DNA from 4 places in the Paenibacillus sp. Dod16 genome. Region 2 is predicted to be linked to each of the others. Evidence: riboswitches for the same ligand, from Rfam matches in the RefSeq annotation. Region 2 holds a riboswitch; each other region holds the start of a gene.
The links. Region 2 has a riboswitch for cyclic di-AMP ahead of ACPV3A_RS18595 (G5 domain-containing protein). Riboswitches for the same ligand answer to the same signal wherever they lie in the genome.
Positions count from the first base shown of each region.

Region 1 (3,156 bases), on a different contig from region 2:
TATCCGTATAGTAATAGAATGGTTTTATTCCGAAATGATCACGAGCAGCAAATAATTGTTTTTTCCTCCGATCCCATATTGCAAATCCAAACATTCCACGCAGTTTTTCTAAACAATGTTCCTGATACTCCTCATATAAATGTATGATGACTTCAGAATCTGTGTTCGTTTTAAACGTATGACCAAGGTCTTCAAGTTCTCTTTTTAATGATTGATAATTATAAATCTCACCGTTAAAAACTAGCCAAAGGCTCTGATCTTCGTTGGAAATAGGCTGGCTGCCGTGTTCCAAATCAAGGATCGACAAACGGGTAAATCCTAAAGCAATCCGATCTACCACCCTAATGCCCGTTTGATCGGGACCACGATGTTTGATTGCATCGGTCATTTTTCTAATTGCTACCGTCGTTGGCAGCGAATTGTTTTCAAACATCAAAAGCCCTGTAATCCCACACATAGAAAAAGTCTTCCCTTCCGGATTATTAACTACGCAGTGTAGTGTTTTTGATAAAAAAATTGATCCTTGTTTAAAAACATCAAGAAATCAATAATATATTATATACTACGAATTGTAGTTTATTTAATTTAACTAGTCAATTTTTCATTTTATGGTATTTCCATTGAAGATTAATGAATTATGTTAGATTAAATTCTTAACAAGATTTAATTCACCTGCGATACAAAAAAACAAACCCGTGGTTTTTACCAGGGCTTGTCTAATTACAAATAAGTACTAGTGCAATCCACTAACCATTTTTGTATAACTTTGTTTAGAGATTGTACGTCTTGCTGTAACGTATCGATCCTTATAGTATGATTCCGATAAATTACTAATCCTTACTCCTTTACTACTGGAAGAATGAGCAAATTGCCCATTACCGATATAAATCCCTGCATGAGATATACCAGCACCACTTGTATTAAAGAAGACCAAATCTCCAGGTTTGAGATTTTTCTTTGCAACTGGGGTACCTGTTTTTGCCTGAGCATTTGATGTCCGTGGCAGCTCCAAATTAAACTTATCAAAGATATACAAAATAAAACCAGAACAATCAAATCCACTCGATACAGAAGTTCCCCCCCACTTGTAAGGTGTACCAACAACTTGACTTACTTCTGTACGCAATTTGGATTGATCATCAGCAAACGCATTAGTCGCACCAGCTGACAAAATAACTGCAGACCCTATTAATGAAATCATGAATTTCTTCAAACACATGCTCTCCCTTCGGATGCCTACGGAGTTAGCTAAGGGTTCGGTAGAAGGCGCCCTTTATTCCTTTTCAATCAAGAATAATTCACCCGGAATGGTTCCCCCGTTTTCAAAAATGAAACTCGGCATTAAAAATTAATTTTTTGTAACCCTACATAATGTAGTACATTTTCGTGTATGTTGTCAATCCCATCCTCTAAATCCATCATTTTTTTTATTAAAAGTCGAGTTTCGTTCAAATTCACCCTATAAAGTACAAATATAAGGAGAAGTTCCGCTCTTATTGTATTATTCTTATATGAACACCGACTTCTTCTAAGTTAATTATTAAATACATTTTTGTAACCACTTCTTTTTCAGCATAAGCAGAAAAAACTGTTCCAGCAGACGTTGATCTGCTCTAACAGCTATCTCCAATTTATATATAATTTTAGTTATAACTTATAATCAATAAACCCTCCTTTCTCACAAGGAGGGTTATTGATTATTGAGTCTGTTCTACGCTGCCATTGCTCTACAAGCCTCTGCACATCTAAAACAAGCTTCTGCACATTCTTGACAGTGTTTTACATCATGCATTTTACATTCTGTGCCACATTCTTCACAAACGTCGGCACAGATACTACAGATCTCACGCGCATAAACACTGTTCGTTGACATTGCATGCGCAGCAAAAGCACAAATATCAGCACATTGTCGATCCAAACGAATACATTTTGTCATCATAGCTACATTCTCTTCATCAAGACAAGCGTTGTAACAATGATTACATACCATCATACAACGTATGCATTCCTCGATACACTTTTGGTATTGTTCATGTGACATAGTCAATATCTCCTTTCGAATTTACGATTCAAGAATTTAGGATGCACAACACTTTTTATTTGATTCAAAAAATCAAATAATGTAATCACCTCGCTTTACATACGATTTGTAACCTATTGTTAGGTTGACTATTATATAACCCGAAGTTATGTAGATTTTGTGAGGAAACTGGACAAATTTGAAAATGATGATTGTACATGAAGACTGAGCTTTGAATCCGTGATTACTTTACTCTTTTAGGTTTAAATTAGTATTAATGGGTAACAATACTACGTGATGTAGTCCTAACAATCTTTTCTTATTACGGCATTAGACTAAATAATCTTATGAAGAGGTGAATTCAATGTATAAAAACTCCAAAAAGAGCGTGAAACATCAATTCACGAACAATCATATGCCCAAACACGAAAGTGAGCAGCAGCATCAAGGGATGAAACACGACCATGACCATTCCGGATCACATCATAGTACCGGGCACCAACATAGCGGCGGGGATAAACATGCCGGTCATCATGTAGATGACTTTAAAAAACGCTTTTATATTTGTTTAATTATTACAATTCCAATCATGGCTCTTTCGCCAATGATTCAGATGTTCATTGGGGTACATTGGCGGTTTCCATATGACACCGTTTTACTGTTTCTACTCTCCACATTTGTCTTCTTTTATGGAGGTAAGCCTTTTCTAGTTGGTGCATATCGAGAACTAAATCAAAAGAGCCCTGGCATGATGACGTTAATATCACTTGCTATCGTTGTTGCTTACGTATATAGTTCATTAATTGTCATAGGATTGACGGATGTAGACTTCTTTTGGGAACTGGCAACCCTTATTGTCATTATGCTGCTAGGTCACTGGCTAGAAATGAAGTCTATTTTAGGTGCATCTAATGCCCTAGAAGAACTGGTCAAACTAATCCCTTCTGAAGCACATCTTATTATGGAAAATGGAGATATCAAAGAGGTAAGCGTGTCAGAATTAAGCCCAGAGCAAACGATTTTAATTAAACCAGGAGAGCGAATCCCTGTAGATGGAATCATTGTGAAAGGACAATCATCACTCGATGAATCCATGCTTACGGGGGAATCCGTCCCGGTCATCAAGAATCCTGGAG
Region 1 is NZ_JBNDYG010000030.1:55,868-59,023, forward strand. It holds gene asnB (asparagine synthase (glutamine-hydrolyzing)) at 1-457, opposite strand, end outside; gene ACPV3A_RS21545 (C40 family peptidase) at 734-1,213, opposite strand; cyclic di-AMP (ydaO/yuaA leader) riboswitch at 1,218-1,351, opposite strand; gene ACPV3A_RS21550 (four-helix bundle copper-binding protein) at 1,712-2,041, opposite strand; gene ACPV3A_RS21555 (heavy metal translocating P-type ATPase) at 2,385-3,156, shown strand, end outside.
Region 1: linked by a shared signal. The riboswitch ahead of ACPV3A_RS21545 (C40 family peptidase) and the one ahead of ACPV3A_RS18595 (G5 domain-containing protein) in region 2 are both predicted to bind cyclic di-AMP.

Region 2 (3,156 bases):
AGGAAGGAGAGTGTGGATTTTATGTTGTTCGACACGCACACTCATATGGATGCTCCCCAATTCGACGAAGACCGGGAAGAGGCAATCCAGCGGGCGCTCGAAGCCGGCGTGACCCGGATGATCAATATTGGATTTAACCGGGAGACGATTCCGACTACGATGAAGCTGGCAGAAACCTATGATTTTATATATGCAGCGGTAGGCTGGCATCCTGTAGACGCCATTACCATGGAGGATCAGGACCTGGATTGGATCGCCTCTTTGTGCAGTCACGAGAAAGTGGTGGCTATAGGAGAGATCGGTTTGGACTATTATTGGGATACGTCTCCGAAAGAAGTTCAGCACCGAGTGCTTCGGCGTCAGATCGGACTGGCCCGGGAATTGAACATGCCGATTGTCATTCATAATCGGGATGCGCATGAAGATATCGTGAGAATTTTGCGCGAGGAAAAAGCCTCCGAGGTGGGCGGTGTCATGCATTCCTTCTCCGGAAGCTGGGAAACGGCCAAAATATGTCTCGATATGGGATTCCATATTTCGTTTGGCGGGCCGATTACCTTCAAAAATGCAAAGCAGCCCAAAGAGGTTTTGGCGCAGGTTCCGCTTGATCGATTATTGATCGAAACGGACTCCCCTTACCTAACACCTCATCCCTTCCGCGGGAAACGAAATGAGACCACTTATGTAAAATTGGTGGCGGAGGCGGCAGCCGAAATTAGAGGGTTGTCCTATGAGGAATTGGCCCAAATTACCACCCAAAATGCGCTGGAACGATTTGGTATTTAACGAAAACGAGAGCAAAAGCGATGAAAAAGGGAGCATTTTCGATTAATTAAAGTTTTTTAATCAGAAAAGGCGTTGATATTACAATATTTAAACTTTTACATGAGAAAATGTGGTTGAATGTTGCTTTACAACCTGCATACAAACAGGATATCATCTTTTCAGTGATAAGAAGCTGCGATGTGCAGATCGCGGCCGAATATTTCATGAACCGTCTCGCTTAATCTCCGAAATTTTGGGGAACGGGGGAACCGATACCGCCGTGCATACTGGTCTGAATGCGCGCAGCTGTATTTGATTTCTTTTTCGGGTCTTTGGGGTGAATTTGAAGGATCTCGCCATGAGCGGGTATCCGGATCTAGGGCGTCTCTCTTACGTCCGAACCCGACAGCTAACTCCGTAAGCGAAATAAGAGGGGAATTCTCGTGCATACCATTTCCATGATTCTAATCATCAGGAAGCCACGTTAGAGCCTCTAGTACTCTTTCAATGGCTTTCTTTTATTTTTGAATAATGGAGAGGGGATCATCATACTCTTGGTAAACAAGGGGTGGTGGTACATGGACGGAAAGACGGGAATTGACGCAGGGTGTAGATAGATAGCAGGGCGCCTTGTGAGAAAAATTGCTATAGTCACGTCAAATGCATTCATGCGTTTACCTAGACGGCGGGACTATGAAGGAGGATGGAATAGTGGGCATTTTTCAACCTGAAGAAACCCATGAATCACAATCATCCAGCATGTCTTACGCATTGAGATGGAAGCATGACAATTTGCGTCAACTGATGTTGCTCGGTGCCATGGGTGCCGTTACGGTATCACTTCTCATATCGTTGGTCGTACATGATCAGGCAGGCAAGGAGGTTCAGCTTGTCGTCGATGGTCGTGTCACCACAGTAGAAACACGTGGATCATTGCTGCAGGAATTGCTGGATGAGCAAGCGATCACGTTGAGTCCTCAGGATCAGATTTCGATGCCTTTAAACGGCGCGATCCAGGATGGAGACCGGATCATCATTGACCGGGCAATTCCAGTCAAAGTTACAGTAGGCAGCACAACCAAAACCATATTTACATCCCAGGATACGGTTGATCATGTACTTAAAGAGGCTGGTATTACGATCCAGGGTGAAGATATAGTACAACCGGCACAGAACACGAAGCTGACCAGCAATATGAATATCGATGTCGTTCGCGTCACGAAACAAAAAGTTAAGGAGACGGAGGATCGCAATTTCCGCGTGATCAAAACAGCCGACCCATCGCTTGAGAGAGGGGATAACCGCGTTATTCAGCGGGGCGAGCCTGGTCTCATGGTGAACCATTATGAGAAGGTCTACCACAATGGCAAGCTGGTTTCCAAGACGAAGGTCTCCCAAGAGATTGAACGCAGAACGAAGGATAAAATCATTGCTATTGGCACGAAAAAAGTAGAGAAGCCTGTCATCGTTCAGGCGGCAGCCACCGATGTAAAGGCTAAACCGGCTAAATTGTCCGGCACGAAAAAAGTAACGACCGCCAAGGCTGTCGAGAACAACGTGGTTTCTCGGGCAGGCGTTGATTTTAAATACAGCAAGGTATTGAACAACGTGTCGATGACGGCGTATTCCGCTGAGCAGCAGGGAATCGGTACACGCACTGCATCCGGTACACGCGTTACAGAAGGACGCACCATCGCCGTTGATCCTAACATCATCCCGATCGGCTGGTGGGTCTATATCGAAGGCATTGGCTTCCGTCGTGCAGAAGATACGGGCGGTGCCATCAAAGGCAACAAAATCGATGTGTATTATGATTCACTGAAATCGGCCATAAACTTCGGCCGGAAGAGCGGCCGCACCGTTTACGTGATCGGTCCGGTTAAACCTGAATTGAACTAGACGCATGAATTCCAATTTACAATACCATTCTAATGCTATACTATTTAGCTTATAATATATAATGATGAAGAAGAGGGAATATTTCCTCTTCTTTTGTTTTGTTAAGAACGGAGTATATAGGGCTAAGTTGGTAGAACCTAGAGGTTGTACAAGCCTGTTTTCTTGGGAAGGAAGAGAACAAACGCATGATTAAAGAAGTGATTGTTGTGGAAGGCAGAGACGATACCGTTGCCATTAAACGGGCCGTAGAAGCGGATACGATCGAAACGGGCGGCTCAGCGATCAATAAACAAATCCTGAAACGCATAGCGCTTGCTCAGGAGCGCAGAGGCGTTATTATATTAACCGATCCTGACCATGCAGGGGAGCGGATCCGCAAAATTGTGGATCAGGGTGTCCCTGGCTGCAAGCATGCCTTTATTCCGGAAGCGGATGCTACCCGCAAAGGGGATATCGGCGTAGAGAATGCCTCGCCAGAAGCGATACGGCGTG
Region 2 is NZ_JBNDYG010000026.1:12,393-15,548, forward strand. It holds gene ACPV3A_RS18590 (TatD family hydrolase) at 22-786, shown strand; cyclic di-AMP (ydaO/yuaA leader) riboswitch at 991-1,205, shown strand; gene ACPV3A_RS18595 (G5 domain-containing protein) at 1,477-2,664, shown strand; gene rnmV (ribonuclease M5) at 2,850-3,156, shown strand, end outside.

Region 3 (3,156 bases), on a different contig from region 2:
CTCCAGCATTCCCTCCGTGATCGTGAGCAGAAGGGAGACGCAAAGTACAACAACCAATGAACTCATGACAACAGCTAGGGCACGCATAACCGTTTCTTCGCCTATTTTGCGCTTGAATGCGTGAATTTGCCCACCGCCGCGAAACGTTTGGATCGTTGCCAAGATGAGTACAATCAGTGTATTGATTTTGATTCCACCTCCTGTACCTCCAGAGGCAGCTCCGATAAACATCAGAATAATCATAAGGAACTGGGAAGCGGCTAGCATACTGCTGATGTCAATTGTGTTGAATCCAGAACTTCGAGGTGTCGTACCTTGGAAGAAAGCGGCCAACACACGCTCGCCTCCGCTAAGCTGACCAAAGGTGGACGGATTCCAACTTTCCAACAATAGTATAGTTAGAAAACCGATTCCTGAGAGAATGCCTGTGCCCAGAAGAACAACCTTGGAGTGGAGAGACAGTCTCTTCCATGAACGTTTGCGGAATAGATCCACGACAACAATATAGCCGAGTCCGCCGATGATAAAGAGCATAACAATGGTAATATTAACGATTGGATCGCCGACAAAAGGTGAAAGACTGTCAGACCACAAAGCAAATCCCGCATTATTGAAGGCGGAAACGGAATGAAAAAGCGCATAATAGGCTGCCTGACCCCAACCCCATTCGTAATGCCATCGAATCGTAAGAATGACCGTAGCCAACGCCTCAAATGCGAACGCTATAAGCACCATATACAGCGATAGCTTGACTAAACCTTGAGCTGATGTCGAGTGGGTTGTTTGCTGAATGACAAGACGTTGCTTGAGACCTATTCTTTTCCCCAGTACTATGGCTACCATAACACCGAAAGTCATAAATCCGAGTCCGCCAATCTGGATCAAGATCATAATGATGACTTGCCCAAAGGTCGAATAAACACTCCCGGTATCTACAACCACAAGGCCATTCACACATATAGCCGAGGTGGCGGTAAACAAAGCATTCAATAAACCTACAGATTTTCCGTTTGTAGAAGATAGAGGGAGTGTAAGCAACAAGGTACCCGTCCAGATCAGCACAAAAAACACTACCATGATGAGCTGGGGAGGACTCATATTATTCTTCAACTTGTTTACGAATGAATCGATTTTGTAAAGGGCGGAGCGACGTCTGGTATGGTCATCGTTTTCGATCATGGTCATTCTCCGTAATAGGGATATTTATTTCGATGAGTATAAACTGTTTTCTCACATGTGTCACTCCCGTGTAATATTGATCATGCGCTATTTGGACTGGAAAGAAGAAGGGTCTAACACTTTTCCATTGCTTATCTTCAAATACCTGAATTCACTATTTGTCATTATTTTAAGTAAACCCGTATCGAAATCGGTATTCAATTACTTGAAAAAAAGACCCTCAGCTACAGTTTCGCCTTCAGACTCCCCATTGCTGAGCCTATAATGTTCACCATTTCTGATAACCGTGACTCGTCTTCCCCGTTCATGGGTCTCGGTCATGTGATGTGCCATCCTCTGGACCGCCACAATGTGAAGATCCGTTTCACCTATCCGATTCAGTAGTTCATTAACGAAGGAACCCTGCGTAATTTCCTGCCATCGCGTTTGCCCGGATTGTCCGATGATTAATTGCGTAATATGATGATTTCTGGCTGTCTCCGCAATAATATCTGCAGCTTTACGATCTACGTTCGTTTTTGCGATAAATGTAGCGCCATATTCGTCGCATGTCGTTTGCCATGCGGCCATAAATTTTTCCTGTTCTTGATCAAGCACATCATCTCTTACAGGAATGACGCTCAATACGTACAGGGGGCATTGCAGAAGTTTAGCCAGTTCCCCCCCTCGGCGAATGAGACGTTCCCCATGGGGACCATAATAAACACAAACCATGATTTTTTCGTTATTTGCCATGAATAATTCTGCTCCTTTTCTTTTTCTAAATGTAGATACTCTGCAAACCATTCAGGAAAAAAGCCTGGGAGCAGAGTGTCTGCTTCCAGGCTTTGGACTGTTTAATATGTAACAAGTCAAAGTGGTAAGAGGGTTCTCTCCCAAGGACGCTGACGAGGTTAGCTGCCGGATTCGGGTCTGAGAGTCCCCGTCCTTTCTGTTTAGAAAGAATTCACCCCTGAAGCCGTTAGTACGACCTCGATGGTTCCCCCGCTCCCCAAGAGGGGATTAAGCGATTATTAATTATGAAATTATCGTAATTCATATTATGCTAGTTTGTTCTAAATGTAAACCGAAATACAGCATAATAGCATTGCGAAAATTTGTTTTGCAGTAGCATCAATGCTTTGATAAGGCTAATACTACGCAGTAGTAGGCTGAACGGTTTCGTTTACTGAAAATTAGGACAAGAAGGAGGATATCTGATGTTTCGTAGCAAATCACAGCCCCAAATATCAATAAAGCAATTTCATTTAACATCTTCGCGTCTCATACTTTTAGGCTTTGCTCTCCCGATTGTATTAGGGGCTATCTTGTTGGCACTACCCATATCATCATCAACAGGCACCGGTGTCGGTTGGTTAAACGCATTATTCACTTCGACATCTGCAGTATGTGTTACAGGATTGGTTGTGCTGGATACCGGAACCGATTTCTCCCTCTTTGGCCAAATCGTCATCATGTGCTTGATTCAAGTTGGCGGCCTTGGATTCATGACATTTAGTGTGTTGATAGCCGTAGTCCTGGGTAAGAAAATCGGATTGAAAAACCGCCTTCTCATAAAAGAATCTACAAACTCTTTATCAACACAAGGTGTTGTGAAGTTGTCACTGGGTATTTTTCTCATTGCGTTTATAATTGAACTCATGGGAGCAGCCTTGTTAATCACTCGCTGGAAAGAGGAACTGGGTATGGGGCAAGCGGTATATTACGGTGTGTTTCATTCCATTTCATCTTTTAATAACGCTGGATTTAGTCTTTGGTCCGATAGTTTGAGCCGATACGTTGGTGATCCATTAGTCAATATCGTCATTACTCTGCTTTTTATTATAGGCGGCCTCGGATTTACTGTAGTTTTAGATGTGTGGAAGCATAGGCGGTGGACAAAGCTATCCCTGCATTCCAAGATTGTGTTATCAACTTCCGGCTTCCTTTGTCTCACGGGTTTTTTGGTTATATTCATCATCGAATTGTTCAACACCC
Region 3 is NZ_JBNDYG010000043.1:139,174-142,329, reverse strand. It holds gene ACPV3A_RS28405 (TrkH family potassium uptake protein) at 1-1,179, opposite strand, end outside; gene ACPV3A_RS28400 (universal stress protein) at 1,381-1,914, opposite strand; cyclic di-AMP (ydaO/yuaA leader) riboswitch at 2,047-2,198, opposite strand; gene ACPV3A_RS28395 (TrkH family potassium uptake protein) at 2,379-3,156, shown strand, end outside.
Region 3: linked by a shared signal. The riboswitch ahead of ACPV3A_RS28400 (universal stress protein) and the one ahead of ACPV3A_RS18595 (G5 domain-containing protein) in region 2 are both predicted to bind cyclic di-AMP.

Region 4 (3,156 bases), on a different contig from region 2:
TGTAAGAACCCTCCGTATAAGCAAAACAGAACATAAAACGAGTATAAGGTTCAGCCCCGGAGATCGAATTAAACGACTCCAGCTGAACCTTATTTTTTCGTATCCCGATTTGCGGATCGACCACTCTTAACCAATAAGCACTTTCTCTTCAGGCAACCGGTACTTTTGTTTGACTACTCTTTGCGACAGCGCGAAGGCCAGCGTTAAGGGGCCGAGTCTGCCGATGTACATGGTCAAAATGATGACTCCTTTACCAAAAGGAGACAGCTCAGGCGTCAATCCCATCGATAGGCCAACGGTGCCGAAGGCTGAGGTCACTTCGAACAGAACTTCCATAAAGTCCTTTTGCAAGCTATGCTCGCTTATGGTTAACAAGAATGTAGCGACAATCACAACGCTCACTGAGATCACCATGACGGCTATGGATCGGAGGATAATCGATTGGGGGATGCGTCGATTTAACAACTGCACGTCCTGCTTCCCCTTAATAATACTAATCAATGTGAATAACAGTACGGCAAATGTATTGGTTTTGATCCCGCCTCCCGTGGATCCGGAGGAAGCACCGATAAACATGAGGAAAATCATGAAAAACTGAGAAGTCGTCATCATCGCGGCTATGTCGATGGTATTAAACCCGGCCGTACGAGTCACCACGCCTTGAAAATAAGCCGCCCATACTCGCTCTCCCCAGCTCAAAGAGCCGAACGTACGGGAGTTGAACAACTCAATAATGAAAATTACGATAAACCCGGCTAAACATAGACATGCTGAAGTCGACAAAACGATTCTTGAATGAAGGGACAACTTATTCCACCTTCTATGCTTCCATAAGTCCAGAACAACAGTAAATCCAAGCCCACCAATGATAAAAAGCAGGGTGATGACGATGTTGACCAGCGGGTCTCCCACATACCGGCTCAAACTGTCTGACCAAAGACTGAAGCCAGCGTTATTAAATGATGAGATGGAGTGGAACACCCCATAATAAATAGCTTGCCCCAAGCCCAGTTCCTCCTCCCAACGAACAATTAACAAGGCTGCTCCGACGAACTCGATAATGAGCGCAATCAGAAAAATACCTAGCGATAGCCTCACTACGCCTTGCGTTGATAATGCGTTAGTGGATTCTTGGAGGAGCAGTCGATTTTTCAGTCCAATTTTCTTTCCAAGCACAACGGCGATCAAAACTCCGAAGGTCATGAAACCAAGACCGCCGACTTGAATCAGGCACATGATCATGATTTGACCAAAAAGGGAAAAGTCGGTTCCTGTATCCACTACGGCCAATCCGGTTACGCACACTGCAGATGTTGAGGTGAACAAAGCGTTTAACCAACCTACACCTTCACCTGATGACGATGATATGGGCAAGGCTAACAAGATCGCGCCGATTACAATCGGTGCGGCGAAACCAAGAAGGATCAGTCGTGAAGATGATAGGTTAAACTGTTTTAATGATTTTAGCGGCTCCGATTTGCCTTTAGCCATCCTATTTTCCCCTTTCAGATACGACAGACCATGAAACCCCGTAGACTTCTTTGCGTAGTATATACCATAGTAAAGCATAATTTTTGCTGCAATCCAATGATATGATGTTGTTGACTGATCGCTAACTGTTTACTTTCAGCATGTTTTAGCATAATATTTATTACGATAAATTTCATACGCATGAATGCTTAATCCTCTATGAGGAACGGGGGAACCAACAAAGCGACTAAGCTTTAGGGGTGAATTCTTTCTGGATAAGAAGGAACGGGAACTCTCAATCCCGAATCCGACAGCTAACCTCGTCAGCGTCTTGGGAAAGAACACTCTTACTACTTTGACTTGTCCATGATCCGTACAGCCAAGGCCTAGAAGCAGATTTTTCTCTGCCTCCAGGCCTTTTTTGTTAAAGCTGTTGTGTTTAGAAAAGAAAGGAATGATTATTCTGCTTAACAATGAAAAGATACTGGTATGCGTGTATTACGGTCCAAACGGAGAACGTCTCATCCGTCGAGGCGGCGAATTAGCCAGACTTCTTCAGTGTCCCCTGTTTGTGTTGAGCGTTATACCCTTGCGTGAAGATGAGTTAGATCAGGCACAAGAAAGGTATATGGCTGAGTGGCAAATGAAATGCGACGAGTATGGGGCAACCTTCATTGTCAAAACGAATGAAGATCGCAAAGCTTCGGAAATCATAGCGGAAACCGCCAAGAATCATCAAATTACCCAGCTAATCATCGGACAATCCGGTCAAACGCGGTGGCAAGAAATTACGCGTGGTTCGTTTGTCAACGAACTCCTAAACCAGATCGGCGAAACGGATTTGCACATTGTAGCGGTTCAAAGGATGGATGATCAAATGGCTGACACCCATGAACGGGGAATTCGAGTCACTGTGTTCAGGGAGGGTTCTCATTATCTGCTTGGCGGTAAGGAATCCGGGGGCGATCCAATAGCCGAAGGTCTATTTTTCAAAGAGTTAAATACCGATTTTGACACCGGCTTGCTGAAAATAAAAACAGACCACGAGATCCAATATTTGAAAATAAGTCACGGAAAAGTGGTAGAGTCGTCTTTTTTCCAAAACAGAAAATTCTTTGATAAACCCGGCGATCAATAAAGAATGGGGGTGGAACTTGTGAGAAGAACATTTATGAATTCAAAAGATCGAAATACACAACATTCCGCTCCTGACACAATGGAGTTGTTTATCAACAAGCTTAAAAAAAATATGAGTCCCCCTCAACTCGTCATGCTTGTCTTTTTCACTTTAATAATAATCGGGACCACATTGCTCGCGCTGCCCTACTCTTCCTCCACCGGGAGGTCAATTGGTCTGCTGGATGCTTTATTTACAGCCACCTCAGCAATATGCGTAAACGGGCTCGTTGTCTTGGATACCGGTAGTGTTTTTTCAACTTTTGGACAAGTCATTATCATGATCTTGATTCAAATTGGCGGGCTCGGCTTTATGACCTTTGGCGTTATGGTTGCCATTGTTCTGGGGAAAAGGATTGGCTTGAAGCAACGAATGATTATTCAGCAAACCACGCATTCGACCTCGGCACAAGGTTTGGTTAAATTATCCATGTATATGGTACTCATTGCATTCGCGTTTGAAGCCTTGGCTACGATTGTCCTTACGCTCCGTTGGCAACAGGACGTCGG
Region 4 is NZ_JBNDYG010000020.1:48,634-51,789, forward strand. It holds gene ACPV3A_RS16155 (cation:proton antiporter) at 1-5, shown strand, start outside; gene ACPV3A_RS16160 (TrkH family potassium uptake protein) at 127-1,491, opposite strand; cyclic di-AMP (ydaO/yuaA leader) riboswitch at 1,667-1,814, shown strand; gene ACPV3A_RS16165 (universal stress protein) at 1,925-2,608, shown strand; gene ACPV3A_RS16170 (TrkH family potassium uptake protein) at 2,687-3,156, shown strand, end outside.
Region 4: linked by a shared signal. The riboswitch ahead of ACPV3A_RS16165 (universal stress protein) and the one ahead of ACPV3A_RS18595 (G5 domain-containing protein) in region 2 are both predicted to bind cyclic di-AMP.